Regions from separate parts of the Mesorhizobium sp. G2-6-1 genome, predicted to be linked through region 1. Evidence: predicted binding sites of a transcription regulator. Region 1 holds the regulator's gene; each other region holds the start of a gene.
The links. Region 1 encodes PhoB, which activates phosphate uptake and scavenging genes when phosphate is short. Its sites were predicted from a motif close to TGTCATNNANCTGTCAT; they were not measured.

Region 1 (10,102 bases):
CAAGATCGAATTCGTCAACAAGGCATGGTGCGCACTCACCGGATTTTCCAAGGACGAGGCCATCGGGCGTACCGAAAGCGAGCTATTTGGAAACGAGTATGGGCTTGTCCATGATGGCGCCGATGCAGAAGTGGCGCGCACCGGCATCCTTCAGGAAATCGAAGAGGATTTCACGCAGCGCGATGGCACGGTGCGGCAATTATTGACGCGCAAAAGCCGGCTGGTTGCCAAGGATGGCTCGACGCATCTGGTCGCGTCGAGCGCAGACATTTCCGTGCTCATGCAACGGGAAGCCGAGTTGGATGAGGCGCGTGAGCGGGCCGTTCTCGCCGATCGGGCCAAATCCGAATTCCTTGCCAATATGAGTCATGAAATCCGCACACCCATGAACGGTGTTCTTGGTATGGCGGAACTGTTGGCAAAATCCGATCTCGATCCGAAGCAAAAGACTTTTACCGACATTATCGTCAAGTCGGGCAATACGCTGCTGACCATCATCAACGACATTCTCGATTTCTCGAAGATCGATGCCGGTCAACTCGTTCTTGATTGTGCGCCGCTCAACATCAGCGAAGCGATTGAGGATGCAACAACGCTGATGGCGAGCGCCGCCAAGGAAAAGGACATCGAGATTATCGTTCGTGTCAATCCTGATCTCGAAGGATCGTTCATCGGCGACGCTGCCCGCATTCGCCAGATCGTGATGAATTTGTTGGGCAATGCGGTCAAATTTACCGACAAGGGACATGTCCTTGTCGAGGTCAATGGCGAGGATGCAGGTTCGGATACGAAGCTTTGTATCTCGGTTACAGATACCGGCATCGGTATTGCCAAGGATAAACTCGCCCTGATCTTCGATAAATTCAGCCAGGTTGACGCCTCGTCGACGCGCCGCCACGAAGGTACGGGACTGGGTCTTGCTATTTCCTCGCGTCTCGTCGGCCTCATGGGCGGAGAAATGGGCGTTGACAGCGCAGAGGGTAGAGGATCGACCTTCTGGTTCAACATGACTTTGCCGCGGAGCAATCGCCCGACCCCAAAACGCAATATGCCGGTGGATGTGAGCGGATCGCGAATATTGATCGTCGACAACAATGCCATCAACCGTTCTATCCTGAGCGAGCAGATGGCAGCATGGGCATTCGACGCATGTGCCGCCGAAAGCGCGGAAGAGGGTCTGAAGGTTCTCGAGGTTGCGGCAATCCATGGTGTTCCGGTCGATTGTGTCATTCTCGACTACCAGATGCCCACAATGAACGGGATGGAGATGGCACGCATTATTCGCAGCGCGGCGAGTTATGCAGACACACCGATCCTCTTGCTGACATCGGTTGACCAGCCGCTTGCCAGCGCCGATTATCACGATCTGGGTATCGATGCCCACCTCGTCAAGCCGGCGCGTGCATCTGCTCTTGTGGAAACTCTTGTCGCGCTTATCCAGCGTCGGCGCGCGGCAAAGATTGGGCTGCTTGCAGATGATTTCGCGTATCCAAGCGAAGCTGAGATTTATGAGATAGAGCAGCTTCAGCCGGTTTCGGCGGTAATTGCGAGTGTGTCGCCGTCCAGCGTGGCGCGGCCGCAATCCAGTGACGATGAGGGTTGTGATCTGGATATTCTCGTTGTCGAAGACAATGAGGTAAACCAGCTGGTCTTTACCCAGATCCTGCATGAAAGCGGCTATCGTTTCCAGGTGGTTGATAACGGCCGCAAGGCAATCGACGCCTTTGCAAGACTCAAACCTCGCATGATCCTGATGGATGTTTCGATGCCGGAAATGAATGGGATCGAGGCCACGGGGATCATTCGCCAGCAGGAAAGTGCGCAGGGAGCGCATGTTCCCATTGTCGGCGTCACTGCTCATGCGTTGAAGGATGATCGCGAGCGCTGTCTTGAAGCGGGTATGGACGATTATTTGTCGAAACCCATCAGCCCCAAGGCATTGATGGCGAAAGTCGAGCGCTGGCTTAGCCAGAATGACACAGATCGACACGGTATAGCCTAAAGCACATCGCGGGATCATTTCGCGTCGCCGTCAAAAATTCCAGAATACTGGACAGGAAACCGCTTCGCATTTTCTCCGGAATTTCGCCAATGTAGAGGGCTGCGGTATGCCGTCCTCACCACACTTGTGTTCAAGGTAACAGGATCGACATGAAACTGTCATGCGACTGTTATAAACGGGCGCTATGGCCTCTCCAGGTGCTGATTACAGAGCGCCAAGAGACCATCTTGCGAACAGGAGCAGGCCAATGCAACATTTCATTCGCTCAGCAGCATTTGCGGTCGCAACCGCTGCAGCATCCACCCTTTCTCTTTCCGCTGTTTACGCCGCAGATATTTCGGGTGCGGGCGCAACCTTCCCATATCCGATCTACGCAAAATGGGCCGATGCCTACAAAACCGCGACGGGCAATGGGCTCAACTACCAGTCGATCGGTTCCGGCGGTGGCATCAAGCAGATCAAGAACAAGACCGTCACTTTCGGTGCATCCGACGCACCGCTCAAGGGCGAGGATCTGGAAACCATCGGTCTTGCCCAGTTCCCGATGGTGATGGGCGGTATCGTTCCCGTCGTCAATATCGAGGGGATCAAGCCGGGCGAACTGGTTCTCGACGGGACGACACTGGCCGACATCTTCCTTGGCAACATCACTGATTGGGACGATGAGGCGATCAAGAAGCTCAACCCGGACGCCAAGCTTCCTTCGCAGGCCATTGCAGTTGTACATCGCTCCGATGGATCGGGTACCACTTTCAATTTCAGCTATTATCTCGGCGACGTCAGCGCTGAATGGAAGGAAGAAGTCGGCGTCAACACAGCACTTCAGTGGCCAGTCGGCATCGGCGCCAAAGGTAACGAGGGTGTTGCCAACAATGTCGCCCAGACGAGCGGGGCTATCGGTTATGTCGAATATGCCTATGCCAAGCAAAACGAGCTGACCCATCTGGACATGATGAACAAGGACGGCAAGAAGGTTGCGCCGACTGCAGAGGCGTTTTCTGCGGCTGCTGCCAATGCGGACTGGAGTTCCAAGCCAGGCTACGGCGTCATTCTTGCTAACCAGCCGGGTGCAGAATCGTGGCCAATGACGGCTGCGACCTGGATTTTGCTATACAAGAAGCCGGAAGATACCGCTGCTTCGACAGAAGCGCTCAAGTTCTTTGCCTGGTCTTATGCCAATGGCGATGCAATGGCCGACGAGCTCGACTATGTGGCAATGCCTGACAATGTGGTCAAAAGCATTGAAGAGATGTGGACCAAGGACATTGTCGGCGCTGACGGCAAGTCACTTTTCTCGGCGATGTAGTAACAGGATGCGGGGCCGGTTGTGCCGGCTCCGCATTGATTTTTATTCGTATTCGGCTTCAATCAGGGAATTTCCGGCATGGCGTTGGTTGCTAGCGAGGATCTGGCTCGGCAAAGAGACGCGACCGTTCGTCGTTTTGCGTTTACCGACGCCATTTTTCACGGTCTCACGCGTTTTTCGGCGATACTCGTTCTTCTCATTCTTAGTGGGGTTGCGATCTCGCTTCTGGCCGGGTCATGGGAAGCGCTTACGACCTTCGGGCCTGGCTTCCTCACCACCGAAAGCTGGAACCCCGTCACCGAGAAGTTTGGTGCACTGGCACCAATCTACGGGACGATCGTAACGGCTGCCATTGCCATGCTGATCGCTGTTCCCATCGGTATTGGCGTTGCTGTTTTCCTGACGGAGTTGTGCCCGCGCGCCCTGCGTCGACCGATCGCTATTGCAATCGAACTTCTAGCCGGCATTCCCTCGATCATCTATGGCATATGGGGCCTGTTTGTACTGGCGCCTTTTCTCCAGACCACCGTACAACCCTTCGTCATCGCGCTGTTCAAGGACGTCCCGGTGCTATCAAGCCTGTTCGCGGGGCCACCGTACGGCATCGGCCTTTTGACCTCGGCGCTCATCCTCGCGATCATGGTTCTGCCTTTTATCACCTCCATCACCAAGGATGTTTTCGACACTGTTCCGGCTGTATTGAAAGAGTCTGCCTATGGTATTGGCTGCACCACATGGGAGGTGGTCCGCAGCGTGGTCATTCCTTATACGCGGGTGGGCATCATGGGAGGTGTGATGCTGGGTCTTGGCCGCGCGCTCGGCGAAACAATGGCGGTGACCTTTGTCATTGGTAACGCGCATCGCATCAGTGCATCGCTGTTTGCTCCGGGCACGACAATCTCGGCCTCGATTGCCAATGAATTTACCGAGGCTGATGGCGACCTCTACACATCGTCATTGATCGGGCTTGGCCTGATCCTGTTCGTCATCACCTTCGCGATTCTGGCTGCGGCGCGCTACATGCTGATGCGGATCGAACGCCGGGCTGGAGGCTGAGCCATGTCTTCTTCATTGCAAAGCAGACGCAAGACCAGAAACGGTGTCATGATGATGTTGTGCGTCGTGGCTGCCGGTATCGGGCTTGCCTTGCTGGCGTTGGTTCTGGGTGCCCTGATTTTCAAAGGTGCAGCCGGTCTGTCACTTTCGGTGTTTACTGAAATGACGCCGCCGCCGGGCGATGCAGGCGGCCTGTTGAACGCCATTGCCGGCAGTCTGGTGATGACGGTGTTGGCCATGATTGTCGGCACGCCGATTGGTGTGCTTGCAGGTACATATATGGCTGAATACGGGCGATTTTCACGGCTCACGGTGATCGTGCGTTTCATCAACGATATCCTGCTTTCCGCGCCATCGATCATTATCGGCCTGTTCGTCTACGAACTTGTCGTCAGGCCGATGGGGCATTTTTCGGCTCTGGCGGGATCGGTTGCGCTTGCCATTCTGGTCATTCCGGTTGTCGTGCGCACCACCGAGGACATGCTGTTGCTGGTGCCCAATGCACTGCGTGAAGCTGGAACGGCGATTGGTGCTCCTCGCTGGATCGTCATCCGTTCCGTTGGCTATCGTGCCGCGATGTCGGGCATTGTGACAGGCATCCTGCTGGCGGTTGCGCGCATCTCGGGCGAAACGGCACCGCTACTGTTTACTGCTTTGAACAATCAGTTCTGGAGCAGCAACATAAACGCGCCGATGGCCAGTCTGCCTGTTACCATCTTCCAGTTCGCCCTCAGCCCTTACGAGGAATGGCAGCAACTGGCGTGGACAGGCGCACTTATCATTACGCTGACGGTTTTGGCTTTGAGTATCTTTGCCCGAACCCTAACCGGACGCAGGACCTAGAGAGGACAGATGACACAGATGTTGTCGCTGGAAAAAAACGTGGCCGAACCGGTCGCTGACAAAATGAAGATCGAGGTCGACAACCTCAACTTCTATTATGGTGAAAACAGAGCGTTGAAGGACATTACGCTGTCCTTGCCGGCGCGTAGCGTCACGGCTTTTATCGGGCCGTCGGGTTGCGGAAAGTCGACGCTGTTGCGCGTTTTCAACCGCATCTACGAACTTTATCCAAAACAGCGCGCCGAAGGAAAAATTCTGCTCGACGGTCAAAACATTCTTGACCGCTCGCAGGATCTCAATTTTCTGCGCACGAAGATCGGCATGGTGTTCCAGAAGCCGACACCATTTCCGATGTCGATCTATGAAAACATCGCCTTCGGCATTCGGTTATATGAAACGCTCAGTAAATCGGAACTCGACGGGCGCGTCGAACAGGCGTTGAAACGCGCTGCCCTCTGGAGTGAGGTCAAAGACAAGCTCAACGACAGCGGGTTGAGCCTGTCGGGTGGCCAGCAGCAGAGGCTGTGCATTGCCCGGACCGTTGCGGTCAAACCTGAGGTTATCCTGCTCGACGAACCGGCCTCGGCGCTTGACCCGCTATCGACAGCGAAGATCGAGGAACTGATCGACGAGTTGCAGGCCGACTACACGATTGTCATCGTCACCCACAACATGCAGCAGGCGGCGCGCGTGTCTCGTCAGACAGCCTTCATGTATCTGGGCGAGTTGATTGAATTCGACCAGACCGAGACAATCTTCACGTCACCGCGGGAGAAGCGCACGCAGGACTATATCACCGGACGTTTCGGCTGATCCGGTTCCTGTGAAAAACGTTGGGATGCAAGGATAGATCATGGGTGAACATACGGTTGCGTCTTTTGACGAAGAACTCAATCGGGTCGGCCAGCTTATTGGCGAGATGGGTACTCTGGCCGGTTCAATGGTGGGTGGCGCGACCCGCGCACTGCTCAACTCGGATAACGCACTGGCGCAGCGGATCGTTTCGGACGACGCGATCATGGATACGCGCCAGCGTGAACTTGACGATCGCGCCATCGCGCTGATTGCCAGGCGCCAGCCGATGGCGCAGGATTTGCGGGCGGTGGTCGGTGCCATCCGCATGGCGGGCGATTTTGAACGTATCGGGGACCTGGCCAAGAACATCGCCAAGCGCGTCAGTGCTGTTGGCCAGGGTGTCACGCCGCGCGAATTGGCTTTTTCGATCAATTCTATGGCTGATCTGGTGCTTGAACAGGTGCAGGGCGTGATCGAGGAATATGGCAGGTTGAACGCGCCGGGGCTGGCAAAATTGCGTGACGACGACGAACGTATCGACGTCAAATATACATCGGCCTTTCGTGAATTGCTCACCTATATGATGGAAGACCCGCGCAATATCACGGCTTGCACGCATCTTCTGTTTTGCGCCAAGAACCTTGAGCGTATTGGCGATCATGTCACCAACATCGCCGAAAACGCCTATTATGTACTGACGGGTGAACAATTGCCGTCCAACCGTCCAAAGCTCGATGAGACGGCAATGTCCGTTCCGGCTGCGTGACAAGCGAGACAGGAAACCAGCGCAAATGATTGCACCGCGCATCATGGTGGTAGAAGACGAGGAGCCGCTTGGCGTTTTGCTCCGCTACAATCTGGAATCGGAAGGCTATCACGTCGAGGTCGTGACACGCGGCGATGAAGCCGATCTCAGACTTCAGGAAAATGTGCCCGATCTTTTGGTGCTCGACTGGATGGTTCCTGCCATTTCGGGCATCGAACTGTGCCGGCGTTTGCGTATGCGACCCGAGACGCAACGTTTGCCAATTATCATGCTGACGGCACGTGGCGAAGAAAGCGACCGTGTTCGCGGCCTGTCGACCGGTGCCGACGACTATCTGGTCAAGCCGTTCTCGACGCCGGAATTCATGGCGCGGGTGAAGGCGCTGCTCAGGCGCGCCAAGCCTGAGGTTTTATCCAGTGTGCTCCAGGTTGGCGATATCGTGCTCGACCGGGAATCGCACAGGGTTTACCGCAAGAAGAGCGAGATCAGCCTGGGGCCGACCGAGTTCCGCTTGCTGGAATTCATGATGCGTCATCCGGGGCGTGTTTTTTCGCGCAGCCAGTTGCTCGACAATGTATGGGGCGAAACCATCTATATCGACGAGCGCACCGTCGATGTCCATGTCGGGCGCTTGCGCAAGGCTGTCAATAATGGCCAGACGGCTGACGTCATCCGCACCATTCGCGGCGCCGGTTACGCGATCAGGGAAGAGTGAAGCTGAGGTGACGTTGCCTCCGGCTGCGCTTGAACGCCGCCTGCGAAAATCTCGTGATCGATAAAAGTGAGGGCGCGCACCGCGCAACCTTCACGGATCAGCGACCGCTCATCTGCTTCGATGTCGAACGAGATGGACGTGGAGTGATGGCCACCGGCGGTCTTGGCAATCGCATCACGCAGGGCGGGTTCGATCAGATCGAATGCGGCAGCGCTGGCGCCCACCATGGAAACAGGTGCAGGGTCGATCAACGCAAACAGGCTTCCCAGGCCAATGCCCAGTGCTTCACCGGCCTTGCGATAAGCTTCACGCTCCGGTCCGTCTTTGAGCCGTGCGGCGGTGGCAAGTGCCAGCATGTCGGCGTCGCTGATATTGTCGATCGGATCGTCATTTTCACTGAGCATGTGGGCATTTCGCCAGATGGCGTAGTTGCCGGCATAGGCCTCGATGCAGCCGCGGCGGCCACAGCGGCACAGCGCGCCGTCGGGCTTGTGGATCATGTGGCCAAATTCCCCGCCTGACGAATGCGTGCCGGTGAACAGCGCACCTTTCAGCACCAGCCCCATGCCGATGCCATGAGAAAGCAGGATGGCGATGAGATCGTCGCGGTAGCGATCCGGCTTTCGCCAGCGTAGCGCCACCGCCATCATGTTGCAGTCGTTTTCGACGGTAACGGGGATCGAAAATTCCTTTTCCAGAATGTTGGCAAAGGCAATGTCCGTGTGATGGGTGATGGGCGACCACAACATCGACCGCGATGGCGCATCGGTTATGCCTTGTATGGCGAGCGCAATGCGCATCACCTGACATCCGCCAAGCCTGGGATCGGCCAGTCGTTGGCGCAAGATCGAGATGCACGCCTCTATCAGCTCTTCTCGCGGCATGGCGCGCGTGTCCAGTCGCTGCTGCTCCTCGCATACGGTTTCACCCGCGTAGTCGATGATGGTGGCTGACAGGTAGTTCAACGACAAGACAATGCTGGCGACCATCGCCGCGCGTGGTTCAAGTGTGAGGGCAACCTGCGGACGACCGCGCTTCAGCGTTTGTGAGCCCTGGCGGCCTTCGGCAAGAATTCCCTCGTTGATCAGGCTCGCCGCAATGGCCGAGATTGTCGAATGGCTGAGACCGGTGGTTGCCGCGACCTCGGTTCTCGATGTCTGGCCGCTGCGGCGGACAGCCGAGATCACCATCGCCCTGTTACGCCGGCGCAGATCGTCGTGGCGAATTCCTACCGTCATGGGTTGCAGTCCTCCCCGCCGCCGCAGACGGTGGACTGTCAGATACGGACGGCATATGCGGTGGATATTGGCAGAAGCCGACAAGGCTGTCACTATTTATGTCGAAACTCGAAATAAATCGATTTCCAAAAATAAATCCCGGTTGACAGGTGCCCGGTGTTGCGGCACACTTTTTTCGAGGCTCGAAAAAAGCCTTTGTGCCGACCCTCGGGTCAGATCAGTTGCGCCCGCACGGCGTAGGGAGGAAATCATGAGGAAATTCACGGCCGCCATTCTGGCGGGTGCCGCCTTGTCGCTGACGCTCGTGTCGGTCGCCCAGGCGAAAGACAAGATCATCGGCGTTTCCTGGTCAAACTTCCAGGAAGAGCGCTGGAAGACCGATGAAGCCGCCATGAAGGCCGCAATCGAGGCCGTTGGCGACACCTATATCTCCGCTGATGCTCAGTCGTCGGCGGCCAAGCAGTTGACTGATGTGGAAAGCCTGATCAGTCAGGGTGCCAATTCGCTTATCATTCTGGCGCAGGATGCCTCGGCAATCGGCCCAGCCGTTCAAAAGGCGCTCGATGAGGGCATTCCGGTTGTTGGCTATGACCGCTTGATCGAGAACAGTAATGTTTTCTACCTGACCTTCGACAACAAGGAAGTCGGGCGTATGCAGGCGCGTGAAGTGTTCAAGGTGAAGCCTGAGGGCAATTATGTCTTCATCAAGGGCTCAGGTGCCGATCCAAATGCCGACTTCCTGTTCTCCGGGCAGATGGAAGTGCTGAAGGATGCTATCGATTCCGGCAAGATCAAGAATGTCGGCGAGGCATATACCGACGGCTGGCTGCCGGCCAACGCGCAGAAAAACATGGAACAGTTCCTCACCGCCAATGACAACAAGGTCGATGCGGTGGTGGCCTCAAACGATGGCACGGCAGGTGGTGCCATTGCGGCGCTGACGGCACAGGGCCTTGCTGGAACCGTTCCGGTTTCGGGCCAGGATGGCGACCATGCGGCGCTCAACCGGGTCGCGCTGGGCACACAGACGGTTTCGGTGTGGAAAGATGCACGTGAACTCGGCAAGAATGCTGCCGAAATTGCGGCCGAGCTTGCTGATGGCAAGGCAATGACTGACATTCCCAATGTTCAGGATTTCACCACGCCGGGTGGCAATACCGTCAAATCGGTATTCCTCAAGCCGGTGGCTATCACCAAGGACAACCTCAACGTCGTCATCGATGCGGGCTGGATATCGAAAGATGCAGCTTGCGCCGGCGTTGCGGCAGGCACAGTGGCGGCTTGCGACTGAGGACGTCTTGATCGTCTGCTTATTGACGCCGCGGTTCCTGGAGCCGCGGCGTTTTCCAAACGGCTTTCTATTTCCTACAGGACTGGCCAC
Region 2 (10,102 bases), 120 kb from region 1:
ATCCACCGTCAGGCCCGCGAGATCGGAAAAGCCAAGCACTGAAAACAGTGTGCCTTCCTCATAATCGAAATCGACTCGGCCCCGCAGCAAGGGCACACCCTCTTGCGCGCCACTGGTCAGGAGAATTCCAAGGCCGCTTTCAGCCAGCCGCATGGCCAGTGTGAGATGCAGGAAAGCATGATCGGCACGCATACCTCCAAAAGCCCCGGCAAGGGTCAGCGTCTTGGCGCCATTTTGGCAAGCCCAATCAATCGCCAGTTCGCCGTCCGTCTTGTCTTTCTCCGCCGGGAATTTTTGCACCGGTACCGCCTTGAGATGAGCCGGCAGCACCGCGGGCACGGAATCAAAATCACCAACCCAGAGTTCAGGTGTCACTCCGAGTAACTCAGCATGCCGGATGCCGGAATCGGCAGCGATGACACGCGTTCCCGCGATCTGGCGCTCAAGCAACGGCGTTCGGGTGAGGTCGCCGCCAAGCAGAATAGTGAATTGGCTCATGGGGGACGCCTCTAGCAGGGCAAAGCGCGCATAGGAAGTGGCCTTGGCAAGCTGTGCGCGGACGAGTTGGTGCACAAATGAACGGGCTTACGCGAAACTACCACTTGCACCAAACCTCACGCCGCCCTATTTGTCGCAGTGCTCTAACGGGGTGCCGGGCGCGTTTTCGCGGATCGGCTGAGAGGCAAATGCCAACCCGCTGAACCTGATCCGGTTTGTACCGGCGGAGGGATTAGATGCCTCGGAACATCCGGCGCCTCATTTCCCTTTCAACACGAACGAAGGAGGCACCGATGCGCGCGCTGTTTTTATCACTGATCTCATCTGTCACGCTGGCACTTGTCGTCCCGGCGACAGCCAAGGACAAGCTAACCGTTTACACCTATGAAAGCTTCACGGCTGAATGGGGTCCCGGTCCTGCCGTAAAGACAAATTTTGAAGCAATTTGCGATTGCGAAGTGGAATTTGTCTCGGTCGCCGATGGCGTTGCGCTGTTGAACCGCGTGAAACTGGAAGGCACTTCGACCAAAGCCGACATCGTGCTTGGTCTCGATACCAATCTCACGGCCGGCGCCAAAGCCACCGGGCTTTTTGTGCCGCATGGCGAGATTGCCGATGTGACTGTACCCGGAGACTGGAAGGACGACACTTTCGTGCCGTTCGACTACAGCTATTTCGCCGTCGTCTACGACACCGAAAAACTCAAGAACCCGCCCGCGAGCCTTCGCGATCTCGTTGAAGGTGATGCCAATGAGAAAATCGTCATCGAGGACCCGCGCACATCGACACCGGGACTTGGCCTGCTGTTGTGGGTGAAATCGGTTTATGGCGACGAGGCCGCAGGTGCCTGGGCAAAACTGAAGGATCGGGTGCTGACGGTTACACCGGGATGGAGCGAGGCTTATGGCCTGTTCACCAAGGGCGAGGCACCGATGGTACTTTCCTACACGACGTCGCCCGCCTACCACATGGTAGCGGAAGACAGCGAGCGTTATCAGGCGGCTTCATTCGCTGAGGGCCACTATCTGCAAATTGAGGTGGCAGGGATCACCACCACAGGCGCAAATAACCCGCTGTCGCAAAAATTCCTGGCATTCATGACAGGGCCGGGTTTTCAGGATGTCATTCCCGAAACAAACTGGATGTTTCCTGCCGGCAAGACCGACAAGCCGCTCAATCCTGCCTTCGACAAACTGGTCAATCCGGCCAGGACATTGCTGTTCAGCCCCGAGGAAGTGGAGCAGAACCGCAAGGCATGGGTCGATGAATGGCTTGGCGTCATGAGCCAGTAAACAGGCTATCGGTTTCTGATGACCCGCTCCCGCATATTGGAACCGCGTATTGCCGCAGGCGTCGCTGCGCTTGCGGCAATCACGGTTCTCATCGGCGGCGCATTTGCCGGCCTGATTGCCGAAGGCTTGCGAGATCTGAAAGGCGCGCTGGCCGCCTTCGACCCCTATCTCTTTCGTATTGCCCGCTTCACATTGTGGCAGGCTCTCCTGTCCACGCTGTTTTCGGTGTTGCCTGCGCTATTCGTGGCGCGCGCACTGGCGCGGCATCCGCATTTTCCCGGCCGTCGCTTGATACTGCAATTGTTTGCCGTTCCACTGGCTTTACCTGCTATTGTCGTAGCGCTCGGAGTTCTCGCACTCTATGGCCGTGCAGGTTATTTCGCCGGTTTTTTCACAACGATTGATGGCGCGACGTGGCCGGGCATTTACGGCCTCTCCGGCATTCTTGTAGCGCACGTTTTCTTCAACCTGCCGCTGGCGACGAGATTATTCCTCGAAGGATTGCAAACCGTGCCAGCCGACCAATGGCGGTTGGCAAGCCAGCTTGACATGGGTGCGCGCTCATCCTTCCGGCTCATCGAATGGCCGGTGTTAAGACAGACGATGCCGGGCATTGCCGGCCTTGTCTTCATGCTGTGCGTCACCTCATTCACAATCGTCCTCACGCTGGGCGGCGGCCCGCGCGCAACGACGCTCGAAGTGGCGATTTATCAGGCGTTGCGTTTCGATTTCGATCCGGCCCGCGCTGTGGCGCTGACATTGCTGCAAATCGGCCTGACGCTCGCCATTCTTTTTGTGCTCTCGCGCTTGGGAGCCAATAGGGCTGGCGATGCAAACCTCCCGGTCGCACCGCGTCAATATCTCCTGGTCGGCATGTCCGAAAGGGTTTTGAACGTCACACTCATCGCGCTCGCCCTCATCTTCGTCGCGGGCCCGATGATCGCGACACTAATTGCCGGGTTGGGCGCCGATCTTGGGCGATTGGCTTCAGAAGAAGCGGTGCGCAGCGCAACCCTCACCAGCATCATCCTTGCAACTCTATCGGCATTTCTGGCAGTCGTGCTGTCGTTCACTCTTGCTGTGGCGAGGCGCGCTCTGGCGTTACGCGGGCGCAACACCCACGCCAAGACCATGCTTGAACACGCAACCGACACGGGCGCGGGATTTGTTCTGGTGGTGCCGCCCATCGTCATTGGTGCGGGTTGGTTCATACTGCTTCGTCACTTCGGCGACGTCTTCGCAATTGCACCGGTGATGGTGGTTTCGGTCAACGCGGTTATGGCCATGCCTTTCGCCATTCGCGCACTGCGCCCCGCTTATGATGCAGCAAGTGAGCGCCACGAGAAATTGTGCGCCCAGCTTGCAATTACTGGCTGGAACCGGTTCGGCCTGATCGAATGGCCCACGCTGCGCCGCCCTTTCGCAACGGCATTCGCCTTTGCAATGGCCCTGTCACTTGGCGATCTTGGTGTCATTGCACTGTTCGGCAGCGATTCGCTAAAAACTCTTCCCTTCCTGCTGCTTTCACGCATGGGTAGCTATCGCACCGAAGATGCAGCCGGTCTGGCACTTTTGTTGGGATTGGTCTGTCTTGGCCTGATGCTTGTCGCCGATCATCTCGGAAAGGAGAAAGGTACATGAGTGATATCTCCCGGCCGAGTGGCGAAGTCCGCCTTGAAATCGTTTCATTCAGCTATGGGTCGACATCCTTCAGCTTCGACACGATTTTTGAAGCTTCAAAAATCACCGCGATCATGGGTGCCAGCGGATCGGGGAAATCGACATTGCTCAACCTTGTCGCTGGCTTCGAGACACCGCAAACCGGTCGAATATCGATTGGTGGTGCCGATGTAACATTCGATCCCCCGGCAAAGCGCCCGGTATCGATGGTTTTTCAGGAAAACAACCTGTTTTCACATCTGAGCGTGCTGCAAAATGTCGGGCTCGGGCGCTCTCCGGCGTTGCGCCTGAATGATGATGATCGTCGTGCCGTTGACGAAGCGCTCGCGCGCACCGGGCTTACCGGCAAGGAGCGCCGCTTGCCGCGCGAACTGTCCGGCGGCGAACGCCAGCGCGTGGCCTTGGCCCGCATTCTCGTGCGTCATCTGCCGGTCCTACTCCTGGACGAACCGTTCGCCTCGCTCGGGCCCGCTTTACGCGATGACATGCTCGATCTGGTAGCTGGCTTGCAGGCGGAAAGACGCATGACAGTGCTGTTTGTAACGCACCAGCCAGAAGATGCGCGGCGAATCGCCAACAATATGGTATTCTTGGAGAATCATAGCGTGGTGGCGGCTGGAACCGTCGAAGATTTCTTCGAAGGGTCTGGTTCGGATGCGTTTCAAAGCTATATCGGAACGAAAAACGACAGATCACGTTATATTGCCAGCAAGCGGACATAATTTACAGTCAAAGGGACGTTTGAAACCGTTGCTTTGCTTGTAGTGCAAGGGTGAGTGTGGCTAGTTCCGCCCAAATACAGTTCGGAACCAGCATGTTGTGCATTTCGGAACCGGAAAGGAAGTCGACCTGTCGACCGGCCTGAACTCTTATAGCCAGAACGCTCGGAAAATACTGTCGTTGTCGCGCTGCGCGGCACTGGCTGTTGTTGCTGTTGTCTTGGCGTCGTGCCAGTCCATCATGCCGCCCAACTTGCGGGAATCCGGTTTCCAGCCGTCTGACAAACCGGTCACCGTCGACAATGTGACGGCCAATAACAAGCTGGCCGAAATGGCCAAGGCGCAGCATCCGCGTATTCTCGCGACTTATGGTGGCGAGTATTCCGACCCTAAACTGGAGCGAATGGTCGCGAAGGTCATCGGCAGCCTGACCACCGTGTCTGCCAATCCGACTGAAGTCTATCGCATCACCATTTTGAACTCGCCCAACGTCAACGCCTTCGCATTACCGGGGGGATATCTCTACATCACCCGCGGTCTGCTGGCGCTGGCCAATGATTCTGCCGAGCTTGCCGCAGTCGTTGCCCATGAGATGGGTCACGTAACCGCCAAGCATGGCTTGCAGCGCCAAAAACTTGAGGCCGAGGAAGGGCTTGCAACCAAAGTTGTTTCAGATGTCCTCGGTGACAGTCCGACTGCCAAGGTCGCACTTATTCGCGGCAAGTTGCGGCTTGCCCAATTCTCTCGCAATCAGGAACTGGAAGCCGATGCAATCGGCATCAAATCAGTCGGCGAAGCGGGGTATGATCCCTATGCGGCCAGTCGCTTTCTGCAATCCATGTCGGCCTATGCCGATTTCCGCTCGATCAGCGGTGCCAGCGACGCGAGCCTCGATTTTCTGGCTTCCCACCCCAACACCCCGCAACGCATCGAACTTGCCCAGCGCCATGCCCGCCAGTTCGGCGCTCCGGGTGTAGGTACGCGCGATCGCGACACTTTTCTCGCCGGCATTGACGGTCTTCTCTACGGCGATACGCCTGAAGAAGGCTATGTGCGCAGCAACACATTCCTGCATCCGGGTCTTGGCGTGTCGTTTTCGGTGCCGGATGGATTTGTCATCGACAATTCCGCCGCTGCCGTTACCGCCACGGGACCGGGCGATACTGCAGTCCGTTTTGATGGTGTGACCATCGACAAGAACCTGGCGCTTGCCGACTATGTTCGCAGCGGCTGGGTGGCAGGTCTCGACGAAAACAGCCTGCGCCAGGAAAACATCAACGGCAACCAAGCTGTGGTGGCACGCGCCAGCGCCGAAGGCTGGCGTTTTGACATCACCGTCATTCGCGCAGGCGGTCAGATATATCGACTGTTGACGGCCGCACCTGCCGCCAGCAATTCGCTTGAGACAATCGCGCGCGCCGTCAGTGGCAGCTTCAGGATACTGAGCCCCGCAGAACGAGCCGCATTGAAACCCTTGCACATCCGCATTGTCACGGTGAAGGCCGGCCAGACGATGGGCACGCTTGCAGCTTCCATGGTTGGCGTTGACCGCAAGCTCGATCTTTTTCGGGTGCTGAACGCACTCGCACCGGGGGCAAATGTATCGGTCGGCGAAAAGGTAAAGATCGTCACCGACCAATAAGAGCACACCAGAACATCGGGCCGAAAAACGGAATCCGGTTTTCGAACAGACCCGATGCTCAGTCCCCGATCCGATCCTCGATCAAAGTGAAAGAGCGTCCTTTGTGCGCTTGCTTGACGGGGTGCGACCACATGACACGCATTTCAGCGCATGGCAGACAACAAGTGCCGCCGTCGTCTTGACTGACAGTCTTTCCGAAAGATTGCCGATCCGGCTTCATGCAATAATGTCGGGAATGATACTGTCTTCCAGCGATCTGAGCTTGTCCTTGAAGGCAAGCTTCTTTTTTCATGCGTTGGATTTGCAGTGGATCGCAGCCCATTGCGATCATTGCATTGATCGCAGCATCAAAATCCGCGTGATCCTGCTTTAAGCGTGCAAATTCAAGGCGGGTATCAGCCTGATCCTGTTCGGACATCGTTACCGTCTGTGGTCTCCGGCGCGAAATGGGCGCCTGGGTCAGGAACCCTGTTAAGCGGACCCGGCAGCGCAACGCCCCCGGAGCAGTTCCCTTATCACATTTCAAAGTGTCGCGAAATGCTACCCTTACATATTCGACAACCACGATAGTTGGTGGCAGACTGCCATCGCACCGTCACAGATGCGTGCCTGCGGTGGACGCACGATGGCGGTTGCGATCGAGGAATCCATGAAAGGGAGAACCAATCATGTCTCTTGCGTCCCATCTTGACGAATTGCAGAAGAAGCACGGCGATATCGAACGTGAAATCGATGATAAATTGTTACATCCCTCAATCGACGATCTGGAAATAGCCGACCTCAAGCGGCGCAAGCTGGCGATCAAGGACGAGATTAAAAACTATCGTCCCACCCGACGACACATTAGCAGCGACCCAAAGCACCAGACCGAAAAGCGATTACCGTTTTCGGATCATTCTGGTGCTTGTCAATATGCTGGAGCGTCCCTCGCAAATTCGATTGAACGCGCGACGCTCTTGCCTGTTCAGGTTCGCTTCTCAGCGGGTATGGCATTCGACGGCGACACCGCCGTCGAGCGGGCGAGAATTTACCCGAACCTCAATAGAAAGCACAAATCTGTGGCATCGGATCACGATTTACCGATGTCCCGGCGTCGTCAAATCTTGCCTTGCGCCATCCCTCGGCATTGACAAGTTGGGTATACTCCTCCACCTCATTCACGAACTCTCGGATATACGAAGCGTGTTTTCTCAATTCGACAGCCCCCGTGGATAGTACCGTGGGTAATATTGAACGACTGGAGCATCCTGACCAGTGCAAGCGGCCAAGTGATGCCCCCGGAACGATCAGAGGCGACCGGGCATGACCGGATATTATTCCTCTCCATTCGAGCGCCGCTCGTCGGTTGGCGTCAACGTTGGCGGCGTGATCGTCGGCGGCAGCGCGCCTGTGGTCGTTCAGTCAATGACCAACACCGACACAGCCGACATAGACGGGACCGTTGCGCAGGTCGCAGCTCTTCATCGGGCGGGTTCGGAAATCGTACGTATCACCGTCGATCGCGACGAAAGCGCCGCAGCCGTACCTCATATTCATGAGCGGCTGGCAAGGCTGGGCGTCACGGCGCCGCTGGTCGGCGATTTTCATTATATCGGCCATAAACTTCTGGCCGATCATCCGGCCTGTGCGCGGGCTCTGGCAAAATATCGGATCAACCCTGGAAATGTCGGCTTCAAGGACAAGAGAGACAAGCAGTTTTCCGCGATTGTCGAAATGGCGATCCGCAACGACAAGCCGGTACGCATCGGTGTCAATTGGGGATCGCTCGATCAGGAATTGCTGACCCGCCTGATGGACAAGAACCAGGGCGAAGGTTCACCACTGACAGCGCAAGAGGTAACGCGCGAAGCTATTGTGCAATCAGCCATATTGTCGGCGGAACTGGCCGAGGAAATCGGCCTTGCCCGTGACAAGATCATTCTTTCCGCAAAGGTCAGCGGCGTTCAGGATCTGATTGCCGTTTATACCGAACTTGCCACCCGCTCGAACCACGCTTTGCATCTTGGCCTGACCGAAGCAGGCATGGGCTCGAAGGGTATCGTCGCCTCATCGGCAGCCATGGGCATACTATTGCAACAGGGCATTGGTGACACCATTCGTGTTTCGCTGACGCCAGAACCCGGCGGTGACCGGACGCGCGAAGTTCAGGTTTCGCAGGAATTGCTGCAAACCATGGGGTTTCGCCAATTTGTGCCGATCGTCGCCGCCTGTCCAGGCTGTGGCCGAACCACATCGACGGTCTTTCAGGAGTTGGCCCAGTCAATTCAGGACGGCATCCGCAAGAACATGCCGGAGTGGCGCGTGAAATATCCCGGTGTTGAAGAACTCAAGATCGCGGTCATGGGCTGCATCGTCAATGGTCCGGGAGAATCCAAGCATGCCGATATCGGCATTTCGTTGCCCGGTACCGGCGAGATGCCAACCGCGCCCATCTTCATTGACGGCAAGAAAGTGGCCACGCTTCGTGGACCGAATATCGCGGCGGATTTCGAACTGATGGTCGCCGACTATATCGAGCAGCGTTTCGGGCTTGGCATCAGGGCCAAGGCAGCGGAATAGGCGGATGCGCGCAAGCGTGGCGTCAGCACTCATCGTCACCGCCCTGACGTGGAATATAAACGCCTATGGCGACCCGCCCAAACCCAGCAAGGAACAATTGATCGGCCGGGTTTGCGACCTGATCGAACTCCATGCAAGCCGCAACGGATTGCCCGAACATTATTTCGCGCGCCTGCTCTGGAAAGAAAGCCGCTTCGACCCAAATGCCGTGAGCCCCGTTGGCGCGGAAGGCATAGCCCAGTTCATGCCCGGCACCGCCAAAATGCGTGGCCTTGCCAATTCCTTCGACATCGAACAGGCCATAGCGGCATCGGCACGCTATCTTGGAGAACTGAAATCCGGGTTTGGCAATCTCGGCCTGGCCGCTGCCGCCTACAATGCAGGTGAGAGCCGTGTCTCGCGCTGGCTGGCCTCAGGTGGTTTCCTGCCACTCGAAACCGAGGATTACGTTCTCGATATCATGGGCGAACCCGCCGATAATTTCGCCGACACGAGCCACACCGGAAATGTCCGCCCGCTCGACGCAAAAAGAGCTTTGCCGCCGCCTGTCGTCAACTGCCGGTCATCATGTCAGCGACGCGCGCCATGGCCTCTGTCAACATCAAGCCCTGGGGCATTCAGGTGGCTGGAAATTTCAGGCGAAGCGTGGCTATCAGGCAATGGCAACGCGTAAAGCGCCGATTCCCGGCATTGCTGGCCGCCCATGAGCCCGTGGTAAGCCGCGTACGCACACCGATTGGCCGGCGCGGCATCTATGCAATCCGCATCGGCGTTGACAGCCGCAGCAATGCCGACACGATCTGCAGGAAATTGCGCGCAACAGGCGGCGCATGCGTGGTTGTTAGAAATCGCTAGAGCATGTCACCCGAAACCGCTGCACACTTTTGTGCAACATGCCCTAATCCGGCACGACTGCGGTGGCCTGAATTTCCACCAGCGCCTCGTCTTCAATCAGGCCCGATACTTCAACGACCGCCATTGCCGGAAAGTTGCGGCCCATCGTTGTTCGATATGCAGCGCCGATCCCCTTGAGCGCGGCTGAATAGGCTTTTCGGTCCAGCACGTACCATGTCATCGATGTGATGTGCTCTGGTCCGGCACCTGCTTCACGCAGAATGGCGATGATGTTTTCCAACGTCTGGCGTACCTGCCCTGCCAGATCGTGGGTTTCGAATACGCACTGGCCGGTCCAGCCGATCTGGCCACCGACAAACACGGTGCGCCCGCGCGCTTCGACGCCGTTCGAGTAGCCTTTGGGGCGTGTCCAGCCTTCTGGCAAAAGCATGCGATGCGGTGTTTTTGCCGGGACACGCTCGTTCAGTTCGGTGGCAGTCATGTCAACTCCATTCAGTTCGAGATGTCAGGGCAAAAGATGTGCGTTCGATCAATCGCCGTATATGCATCCAATTTATTACGCGCCACTCTTCATCAGTTCGCGCCCTATGATCAGTTTTTGCACTTCTGTCGCGCCTTCATAGATACGCAAAGCGCGGATTTCGCGATAAAGGCGCTCGGTGATTTCGCCAACGCGTACGCCGCGCCCGCCGAATAGTTGCAACGCCTGGTCGATGACCCATTGCGCGTTCTCGGTCGCCGTCATCTTGGCCATTGCGGCCTCGCGCGTTGTTGGCAGTTTTTGGACGTCGCGTCGCCACGCGGTGCGAATGGTCAGCAACGATGCCGCATCGATGGCCGTTGCCATTTCACCAAGC
Region 3 (10,102 bases), 360 kb from region 1:
GATCCTGCGCGTTTACAATCTGCATGGTCGGCGCGACAACAAGTACAAGGCGCGCATCAAGATCCTCGTTCATGAGACGGGAACAGAAGAACTGGCGGGATGGATCGAGACCGAGTGGCAGGCGCTGAGGGAAAGTGAACTCAAACTGCCGGATCAGGATGTCAGTGCCATCCGCTCTTATTTCGCACCGCCGGCTTTGGCGGATCGCTCCGAAGGCGACGAGATAGTGCGGCTTGCCCGGCTCGATTCCCGTGCGTTCGGCGAATGGCTTGACCAGAATGTCACCACTCATCGCCATCCCGACTATGCGGCGGTTACGATCTCACTGAAAAGCATTGGCGAGACGCCGGGTGACATGAGCGACAGCCAGATGGAAGCGGTTGCCGATCTTGCGGAACGGTATGGCTATGACGAAGTGCGGGTGACGCATGAGCAAAATCTCGTCTTGCCGCATGTGGCGCGTGCCGATTTGAAAGCCGTATTCGATGGGTTGGCAGAGATTGATCTGGCGACGCCCAATGCCGGTCTTGTCAGCGATATCATCGCGTGCCCAGGGCTCGACTATTGCACGCTGGCCAATGCCCGTTCAATTCCAGTAGCACAGCAGATTGCCCAACGCTTCGCATCGCTGGAGCGGCAGCGCGACATTGGCGAATTGAAGCTCAAAATATCGGGCTGCATCAATGCCTGCGGTCATCACCATGTCGGCCATATCGGCATTCTCGGAGTTGAGAAGAAGGGGCCGAACTCTACCAGATCACCTTGGGTGGCTCTGCCGACGAGAATACCAGCGTTGGTGAAATCATCGGGCGCGGCTTCGGTCCCGATGAGATTGTCGATGCGGTCGAGACATTGATCGAAACCTATCTGAGCATTCGCAACGACCGGTCCGAGCGATTCATTGATGTTTATCGGCGTGTTGGGCAAGCACCATTCAAGGAGGTGCTCTATGGAGTTGAAGCCAGGGCGGCTTGATGTTGGCGCAACTGATGAAGCCGATGCCGCAGCGGTCGCCGCCGGGTTGGATGCGCTCTACGGTCATCTGGCTGCGTCAGAGATCATCGAGAAAGCCATAACGGAATTATTTGCCGGAAAAATCGCGACAGTTTCTTCTTTTGGCGCCGATTCTGCGGTTCTTTTGCACCTGATTTCGAGAATTGACCGCAAATTGCCGGTTGTTTTTCTCGAAACGGGTAAACATTTCGACGAAACTCTGTCCTATCGCGATGCTTTGGCTGCAGATTTCGGGCTGACCGATATCCGCGTCGTGACACCTGACGCAACCGCGTTGGAGCGCATCGACCCGGCAGGCCGATTGCATGAGACCGATGTGGATGCGTGTTGCGAGGTGCGAAAAGTGGAGCCGATGGCGCGCGGCGTTACGCCGTTTCGCGCCTGGTTTACCGGGCGCAAGCGCTTTCAGGCAAAGACACGCGAAAAACTTCCGGTTTTCGAGGCGATTGGTTCGCAAATTCGCATCAACCCGTTGGCAAACTGGACGACAAGCGATCAGGCAAATTACATGCGCGATCATGCGTTGCGAAAAAACCCGCTGGTCGCCTACGGCTATCTTTCGATTGGATGTTTGCCTTGCACCAAGCCTGTCGAGCAGGGACAGGACGCGCGCAGCGGGCGTTGGGCGGGACATGCCAAGACCGAATGCGGTATCCATCTGTCCGGCCTTGAAAGATCGCTTACCGACGCATCATTGTAAGTAGGATAGCCAATGTCTGAACAGTTGCAAAGAAGTGAAAACCAGCTTTGGACACCACAAGGTTTTCGTGAAGACGAATGGGCATACGCCGAAGGAGCTTCATCTCTAGCTGGCAACGGGCGCGTTATCGTGCCGTTGCAGACGTTCCTCGATCTCGATCCGCAGGAACGTCTCTTGGCCAAGGAAAGGCTGGGTGTCGTGTTGCAACCGGGAGATCAACTGGACGCGATTGTTGATCTGCTTGATGCGGTATCGCTGGTGGCGTTGGCATTTCCAGCTTTCACCGATGGGCGCAGCTACTCAAAGGCTGAGTTGTTGCGAAGCCGTCATGGGTTCGAAGGGGCGTTACGCGCGGTCGGACAGGTGTTGGTCGATCAATTGCCACATATGCTGCGGGTTGGCTTTGACGAATTTGAAATTTCCAATCCTACGCTTTTGAAACGGCTGAAAATTGGCGATACAGGCGGCTTGCCGCTTCATTATCAGCCTTCTGCGAAGCCAGCGGGTAAAGCGCCGCAATACGCATGGAGGCGTGTTTCAGCCGGTTGACGATCTGGTTTGTCAGGCAGCGGCCAACCGCGCTTCACGGAAAGTCACGAGTTTCCTGTGGTTTTCGTCCCACAGGGCCAGCTTGACGCAGCGCAGGCTGCCGAGAAGCGTGATGCGGCCGATATCGCGAAGTTCCGGATGATCGCGCAAGACCTCCGGCAACCTGTAATGCGGCACCTTGGCTGACAGGTGGTGGACATGATGGATGCCGATATTGCCGGTGAACCAGTTCAGCACGGCTGGCAGGTCGTAATAGGAAGAGCCATGCAGCGCTGCATACTGAAATTCCCACTCCGGCTCCCTTTCCCATGCCGTCTCTTCGAATTGATGCTGGACATAAAACAGCCAGATGCCGATCGAACCGGCGAGAACGACGATCGGGATATGAACAACCAGAAACGCGCCAAAGCCGATGAACCAGATGAGGATGCCCGAAGCGAGTAGAATTGCGATATTGGTGGCCATCGATGAAACCCAGGGTGCCAGGCCATCACGCATCATGCCCACTGGCAATCTTTGTTCGAACAGGAACAGCCATGCGGGGCCAATGCCGAACATCACCAGGGGATGGCGGTAGAGGCGGTATGCGATGCGCCGACGCCACGACAAGCCCTGGTATTCGGCGACAGTCAGCGTTTTGATATCACCCATGCCGCGCTCGTCGAGATTGCCGGCGCTGGCGTGGTGGACCGCATGGGCGCGCCGCCAGCAATAATAAGGGGTAAGGGTGAGTACGCCCAATGCCCGGCCTGTCCAGTCGTCGGCGTGGCGATTGGCAAAGAATGAGCCATGGCCACAATCATGCTGGATCATGAACATGCGCACGAGAAAGCCGGCTGTGGGGATAATGAGAATGAGACCCCACCAGAAGCCATAGGCATAGGCAGCCCACGTCAACGCCCAAAGTGTTGCGAAAGGGATAAGTGTGATCGCCAGTTCGGTCGCGCTACGCCGCCTGTTCGGCTTCTTGTAGCGAGCGAGAATTTTCAGCCATGCGCGCTTGCTGCTTGCAGCAACTTCGGGGAAATCATGTTCATCAGAAAGCATAAGCGGGACTTTGCGCGCCCGCAAGTCGTCACAACGTGCTTTAAATGCGCCGCGTGGTATTTCCACAACCATCTTGTGGGTCGCTTAAACGGTCAAGCAGTTCCTTGAGATGGGCAGGCAAATCAGTGGTGACTTCGAACACGGGCAGGGTGCGCAGGACACGCCGCGTTGCCTGACTGCTCATCTGGCGCTTGATGTCATTGGCAAAATTGTCGTGCTGTTGGCCGACTGTTCGGGGCATTGTCTCAAATCCTTATCCGGTTTCGAAACTCCCATAATCGCGGAATGGTTCCTGTATTGCGCCAAGAACGCAAGGCAAAGTGGCGTTTAGGGTAAAATTTGAATTAAGAACGAATGATTTGAAGACTGAGGGAAGGGAGGTTAACGACACGGCTATTGTATTCGCCCCCTTGATTTTTTGCTTGCGAACCTCGATATCGAGCGCAACTTCCAAACCTTGCAATTGATGGACCATGCAATGAGCGATTTGCCCAAAGACGAACATGTGCCCGAGGAAATAGAGTTGGCTGAAGCCGCGCCCGAGCGCGCGGAAGGTGGCGTTGAAGACGACTATGAAGCCCTCGTGCGACTCTTGAAGGAAAACGAGGAACTCAAGGACCGTGCCTTGCGCGTGGCGGCTGATATGGAAAATCTTCGCCGTCGCACCGTTCGCGATGTGCATGATGCGCGCTCCTATGCAGTTGCCAATTTCGCCCGTGACATGCTTTCAGTTGCGGACAATCTGCAGCGGGCTCTGGATGCGATTCCAGCCGAAGCGAAGGAATCGGGCGATGCTGGCTTCAAGGCGTTGATTGAAGGTGTCGACATTACTGCGCGCAGCATGATTTCGACGCTTGAAAGACATGGCGTCAAGAAATTGGCACCGGAAGGCGAGAAATTCGATCCGAATTTCCATCAAGCCATGTTCGAGGTTCCCAATCCGGACGTCCCGGCCAATCTGGTTGTTCAGGTTGTCCAGCCGGGCTATTCCATCGGTGATCGGGTGCTACGCCCGGCCATGGTTGGCGTATCCAAGGGTGGGACCAAGCAGGCACCGACTGATGCTTCCGTCGAGCCTGGACCTGTCAATGAGCAGGCCGAAAAAGACGCATAGCGCGTTTGTGAAAACGAAGTGCGGCTTCCTGATTTCGGGGCCGCTTTCGTCGCGTTGTTGCCATTTGGTTTGTGCTGCCTCACCATCCGTTCATGAATGCGATCACACTTTTTGATTATGCCGGCGTTGCAGTATTTGCAGCAACCGGTGCATTGGCGGCGTCGCGCAAGCAACTCGACATTATCGGCTTTCTGTTTCTTGCAAGTGTGACGGGCATCGGCGGCGGCACTTTTCGAGACCTGATCCTTGGTGTTCCCGTGTTCTGGGTGGGTAGCAGCGCCTATGTGCTGATTGGCGCAGCCGTTGCGGTGCTTGTCTTTTTTACCGCACACCGGGTCGAGATCCCGCTATAAACTCCTTTTGTGGCTGGATGCCGTGGGGCTTGCCGCTTTCGCGGTCTTCGGGGCAGCCAAGGGCCTGTCTGTCACCGGCTCGCCGGTGGTGGCGATCATCACCGGGATGCTGACGGCCTGCTTCGGTGGAATTTTGCGCGATCTCTTGTCAGGCGAGCCATCGGTGTTGCTGCGCCGCGAAATCTACGTCACCGCAGCACTTGCAGGTGCCAGTGTTTTTACAATAGCCGACCTTGCCGGCCTGCCAGCTATCGCGGCAGAGATGAGCGGGTTTGCAACAGCTCTTGTCGTGCGCGGCGGTGCATTGAAATTCGGATGGTCCATACCGGCTTACCGCGGCAGACCGGGCCGCCGCCCGGAGGACATCCCCTGAGCGGTTGTGTACGGCTAGAGCGTTTCAGTTCTTGATAGAATCACTGATCGGCGCCAACTGTTTGTTTTTACGCAATCGTGGCGGAAAACCGCGCCACACTTTTCGGCGACATGCACTAAGTTTACAGTTGCATATTGGTTTGAGTTCCTTCACCCCCCTCTGTCCTGCTAAGCCGCGAAGCTCTGGCCTTCGCCACCATAATAATTGATGTAGCGAGTGCCGATTTCGCTGACGGGCATGACCACAAAGACATCCACGGTCGAAAAATCGTGGTCGATGACGCAGCCGTCGCCGATGCGCGCGCCGACGCGCAGATAACCCTTCACCAAGGGTGGCATTGCGGCGATGGCTGACTTGACGTTGACCGCCTCGATCGGCATCAGTTCCATTGAGCAATAACGTGCGGCAACGGCGCGTATGTCCCATGCCGAACTCGTGCGGCAATGATGGGCGAGATATGTCAGCGCTTCTGCGTGCAGGGCAGGGACAATACCGTGAAATGAGGCGCAGCCCGTCATCACGTCAATCTTGTGATGGTTGATATAAGTCCAGATGCCTTGCCAAAGCACTTCAATGGTACGCTTGGAGCGATATTCCGGCAAAACGCAGGAACGGCCCAGTTCGAGAAAGCGCTGGCCCGGATGGCGCGCGATCAGGCGCCTCAACTCGAATTCGTCCTCGGAATAGAAGCCGCCTGCCGTTGTTGCCGTTTCCTGCCTGAGAAGGCGGTATGTACCAACGATGCGGCGGTGTTCAGGGGCGGTCAAGCTGGTATCAACCACCAGAAGATGATCGCATAGCGGATCAAATCGGTCGGCATCGCGACGGTCCAGCTCTTGCAAGCGACCTTTGCGAGCGCCAAGCTCTTCATAGAAAACCCGGTAGCGAACTTCCTGCGCCGCAGAAATTTCTGCCTCGTTGCGAGCGAGGCGCACTTCGAGATTGCCAATGCGTCCAAGCGGTGAGTTCAACGTCTCGTGGTTTGCCTTTGTTGCCGAAACCACGGCTGCGCCGCCCTTCGGATGAGGTTCGCCTTGCGGTATCGCTGACTGCACGAGTGATTCTCCTTCGAGCCATCCCTCTTGGCGCGGGAATACGATGGTGGTGCAACAGGATTGTGACAGTAGCGTGATACTGCGTTCTGGGCAAATGTCTCGTTGCGAAAAGTGGCGCTTCGAGAGATTGCAGGGGAATTTAGCTGGCTTCTCCACAGTTCACACCGCGCAGACAGTGTTCGATTGAAGAAAGCGGGCGGGTCTGGCTCAAGCCGCGACCTGTTCCTGGATCGCATGGACGAGTGTCTGCGGGTCCAGCGGCTTGGTGACGAAGCCTGAGGCACCATGCGCAAGTACGGCATGGCGGGTCTTTTCCTGACTGTCAGCGGAAAGCACCATGATCGGAATTGGCGGTAGGCCCTGTTCTTCCTCATGCCGGCGGATAAGGACAATGGCGTCCATGCCATCCATCACAGGCATGTGCAGGTCCATGAGTACGACATCATACCGGTTCCTGTGGCCGATGCTTATCAGGGCATCGACAGCTTCTTTACCGTTACTGACAAGCTCGACGCGATGGCCCGCTTTCAACAATGTTGCACGAGCAAGCATGGCGTTGATCTCGTTGTCCTCGGCGATCAGCACCGAAAGGCTCGGTTTGCGGTGAGCCGATGCGTGTTGTTGCGGTCCGGCTCCGCGCTTCGCGGGTTTTACTTGAGCTGGCGTCTTGGTCTGACCGACCAACATGACGCGCAATAGCGTTTCGCCGCGAACCGGTCTTGCCAGGAATGTAGCGTAGCCATTGGCGCGATACTCGCCCAACAGGCCACGATCTGTCGGGGCAATCAAGGTTGCGGCTTCGCATCTGGCAAAGCCTGTCTGGCGCAACCGTTTCAAGACCCGCCCGTCGCTTTCTTCCATAGCCGCATCAACCAGAAGCAAATTGCAGTCGGCCGCGAAAGTGGCCGCCTTGGCCGTTGTCGCGGCCACTTTTGCCGTGCCGCCATAAGCGCGGACAGTGCGGGCAATCGCCTCGGCCTCAATGGTATTCTTGGAAACGATCACGACCTGTCGCTCAGCAAGCATGTCGTTGCGATTGTGCGGTGGTTCCGAAGCTGCGGTGGCGGGGATTTCGAAAACGAACTCCGCGCCTTCACCGACCTTGCTGGCTACCGAAATGGTGCCGCCCATTGCAGCCACGAGACGTTTGGAAATGGCGAGGCCGAGACCCGCGCCGCCGTGCTTTCTTGTGGAGGTTCCGTCAACTTGTTCAAAGTCTTCGAAAATTCGATCCAGGTCGATCTCACGCATGCCCGGACCGGTATCGGTTATGGTGAAGCGGATGCGGTCGGTGGTGTCAGTGCGAACGCGCGCGATAGACAGGAGCACGCCGCCGGTGTCGGTGAACTTGATGGCGTTGCCGATCAGGTTCAGCAATACCTGGCGGACCCGACCGGGGTCGGCGGTGATGATTTGCGGTACATCTGGCTCGACATGACAGCCAAGGCCGATATCCTTGCCGTAGGCTCGCGCGGCCAGAAGTTCGACAATGTTGTCGGCAATTTCGCGCAATGACATCGGTTGCGGTTCCGGATCAAAGCGGCCAGCCTCGATTTTGGAGTAATCCAGCAAATCCTCGATCAGGGCAAGGAGTGCGCTTGCCGATGTCGATACGGCTCCGACATAGGTATTTTGCTCGGGCGACAGATCAGTGTCGGCCAGAAGCTTGGCCATGCCCATGATGCCATTCATTGGCGTGCGAATTTCATGGCTAACGGTTGCCAGGAAGCGCGATTTGGCCTGGCTGGCATATTCAGCGCGTTCACGCGCCGTAATCAGCGACGACTCGGCTTTCTTGCGGGCCGTGATGTCGCGGGCAATGGCTTTGTGAGACACAGAGCCACTTTCTTCGTCACGAACTGAAAGCTCGATCCATGAAAACCAGCGTTGACCATCGGGTGTACGAATACCGACGTCTGTGGAACTCAGGCATTCATGGTCGGAAAATGCCGCATCAGGCACGATGCCGATATCAATGCCGAGTTCGGCGAGGCTCATGTCCGACAGCTTGTTGCGTTCGACGCCAACCAGATCGGCAAAAACCTTGTTGGCGTAGACGATGCGACCTTCACGGTCACGATGAACGACAAGATCGCCCAATGCGTCGATCAGTCCGCGAAAGCGCTCGTCGCTTTCCTGCATTTCCCAGACACGATCAGCCAGTGTTTCCATTTCCACACGGCTTTGCACGGAATTCTCGGCGAGGTCGGCGGCGGCCAAGCGGTCAGTGCGCTTGAAATGCAAGTGCGCGACAAGTGCGCATATGCCTGTTCCCAGTATTCCGAGGCTGATGAAGTAGGGGGAACCCGTGAGTTGCGAAAGACCAGCCAGAATCACGAGGACGACGCTTGTGACCAGCGGTATAATGTTTGAAGTGAGGCGAGGCGTGTCCGGCACGATCGGCGGCGCTTCAATGCGCGGACGAAAAACGACCAGCGGTTTCGTGCCGCTGTTTGGTTCGGCCCTTTCGGGTGCTTCCATGCCAGGTTGCGCGTTCATGCCACGATAAATGACAGATAGAATTTTAGGAAGCTTGGCGCGGATCGCTCAAATTTTAACGGCTAGGTGGATTTTCACATCAAAATTGCTGTTCATCAGCAGAAATCGCATGTTTTTCCAGCAACCATAACCGCCGATGCGTTGCTACATATCGACGACGACGCGCCCGCGTATTTTGCCCTCGACGATGTCATGTGCAGCCTCGATGATGTCATCAAAGCCAATGGTGGTCGACAAGGCGGTCAGTTTGTCGACGTCAAGGTCGCTACCAATGCGATGCCATGCTTCCAGTCGAAGTTCCTTTGGTGCCATCACCGAATCGATGCCGAGCAATGACACGCCGCGCAAAATGAATGGCGCAACGGAAGAGGGTAGATCCATACCTCCCGCCAAGCCACAGGCGGCAATCGCGCCGCCATAAGAGGTCATCGACAGTATGTTGGCCAATGTATGGCTGCCGACGACGTCAATGCCACCGGCCCAGCGTTCCTTGGCAAGAGGTTTGGCAGCGCCAGCAAATTCGCGGCGCGAGATGATTTCGGTTGCACCAAGTTCGGTCAGGTAAGCGGTTTCTGATTCACGACCGGTGGAGGCAATGACATGGTAGCCGAGATTTGAGAGCAGCGAGACGGCGACGGAACCAACACCGCCTGCGGCGCCGGTTACGACCACGGGGCCGCGTTCAGGGTCGATGCCGTGGCGTTCCAATGCCATTACGCACAACATGGCCGTATAGCCGGCAGTGCCGACGGCCATCGCGTCATGCGGGTTCATGCCTTCAGGAAGCGGCACCAGCCAATCGCCATTGACGCGGGCGCGTGTTGCGTAGGCACCAAAGTGGGTTTCTCCCACGCCCCAGCCATTCAGGACGACCTTGTCGCCTTTGCGCCAGTCAGCATGTTCGGAGGAAATAACCGTGCCGGCAAAATCGATGCCGGGAACAAGGGGCCAACGGCGAATAACCGGGGCTTTGCCGGTGATGGCAAGGCCGTCCTTGTAGTTTACCGTGGTGGCTTCGACGGCAACAGTTACATTGCCCTCCATCAGATCGGAGTCGGAAAGTTCGGTCACTGCCACTGACTGTTTCTTATTTTCATCGCGCGAAACAAGGATGGCTTTGATGGTGTCTGACACGTCGCTCTCCAGGAATTCCAGTATTGCGTTGTCGGATTTCTATTGATGAAAATCAATCGTTCGAAGGTCTAAATCATGAACGCGATCGATTCCAATAAGTTAGAGCGGAATGCGGGCGGAAAACCGGGTTCCACTTTTCCTCATCCCGCTCTAGGCTGACGGCGCCAACTGATGAATTCCTCAGCCATTACCAGAACGGCACCTATGGTAATGAAAGCATCGGCCAGATTGAAAACGGCAAACGACCAGACCGGAGTATGAAAC

Region 2: the regulator PhoB is predicted to act here: its motif matches at 6,414-6,430, upstream of AC0L7S_RS09000 (YdcH family protein).
Region 3: the regulator PhoB is predicted to act here: its motif matches at 6,257-6,273, upstream of olsB (l-ornithine N(alpha)-acyltransferase).

The regions. Positions count from the first base shown of each region.
Region 1 is NZ_CM147896.1:1,986,330-1,996,431, forward strand. Features, by position in the region: gene AC0L7S_RS09610 (PAS domain-containing hybrid sensor histidine kinase/response regulator) at 1-2,002, shown strand, start outside; gene pstS (phosphate ABC transporter substrate-binding protein PstS) at 2,250-3,308, shown strand; gene pstC (phosphate ABC transporter permease subunit PstC) at 3,387-4,364, shown strand; gene pstA (phosphate ABC transporter permease PstA) at 4,368-5,207, shown strand; gene pstB (phosphate ABC transporter ATP-binding protein PstB) at 5,217-6,020, shown strand; gene phoU (phosphate signaling complex protein PhoU) at 6,061-6,768, shown strand; gene phoB (phosphate regulon transcriptional regulator PhoB) at 6,794-7,483, shown strand; gene AC0L7S_RS09645 (ROK family protein) at 7,462-8,721, opposite strand; gene xylF (D-xylose ABC transporter substrate-binding protein) at 8,972-10,012, shown strand.
Region 2 is NZ_CM147896.1:1,866,874-1,876,975, reverse strand. Features, by position in the region: gene AC0L7S_RS09030 (thiamine diphosphokinase) at 1-498, opposite strand, end outside; TPP riboswitch at 636-747, shown strand; gene thiB (thiamine ABC transporter substrate binding subunit) at 792-1,790, shown strand; gene thiP (thiamine/thiamine pyrophosphate ABC transporter permease) at 1,809-3,431, shown strand; gene AC0L7S_RS09015 (thiamine ABC transporter ATP-binding protein) at 3,428-4,192, shown strand; gene AC0L7S_RS09010 (M48 family metalloprotease) at 4,362-5,831, shown strand; partial or broken gene AC0L7S_RS09005 (YdcH family protein) at 6,048-6,249, opposite strand; gene AC0L7S_RS09000 (YdcH family protein) at 6,500-6,961, shown strand; gene ispG (flavodoxin-dependent (E)-4-hydroxy-3-methylbut-2-enyl-diphosphate synthase) at 7,134-8,390, shown strand; partial or broken gene AC0L7S_RS08990 (lytic transglycosylase domain-containing protein) at 8,395-9,245, shown strand; gene AC0L7S_RS08985 (RidA family protein) at 9,289-9,726, opposite strand; gene AC0L7S_RS08980 (acyl-CoA dehydrogenase family protein) at 9,802-10,102, opposite strand, start outside.
Region 3 is NZ_CM147896.1:2,343,107-2,353,208, forward strand. Features, by position in the region: gene AC0L7S_RS11275 (nitrite/sulfite reductase) at 1-856, shown strand, start outside; gene AC0L7S_RS11280 (phosphoadenylyl-sulfate reductase) at 950-1,714, shown strand; gene AC0L7S_RS11285 (DUF934 domain-containing protein) at 1,727-2,263, shown strand; gene AC0L7S_RS11290 (fatty acid desaturase) at 2,276-3,310, opposite strand; gene AC0L7S_RS11295 (hypothetical protein) at 3,351-3,551, opposite strand; gene grpE (nucleotide exchange factor GrpE) at 3,789-4,424, shown strand; partial or broken gene AC0L7S_RS11305 (trimeric intracellular cation channel family protein) at 4,517-5,150, shown strand; gene olsB (l-ornithine N(alpha)-acyltransferase) at 5,318-6,154, opposite strand; gene AC0L7S_RS11315 (ATP-binding protein) at 6,413-8,704, opposite strand; gene acuI (acrylyl-CoA reductase (NADPH)) at 8,849-9,838, opposite strand; gene lspA (signal peptidase II) at 9,979-10,102, opposite strand, start outside.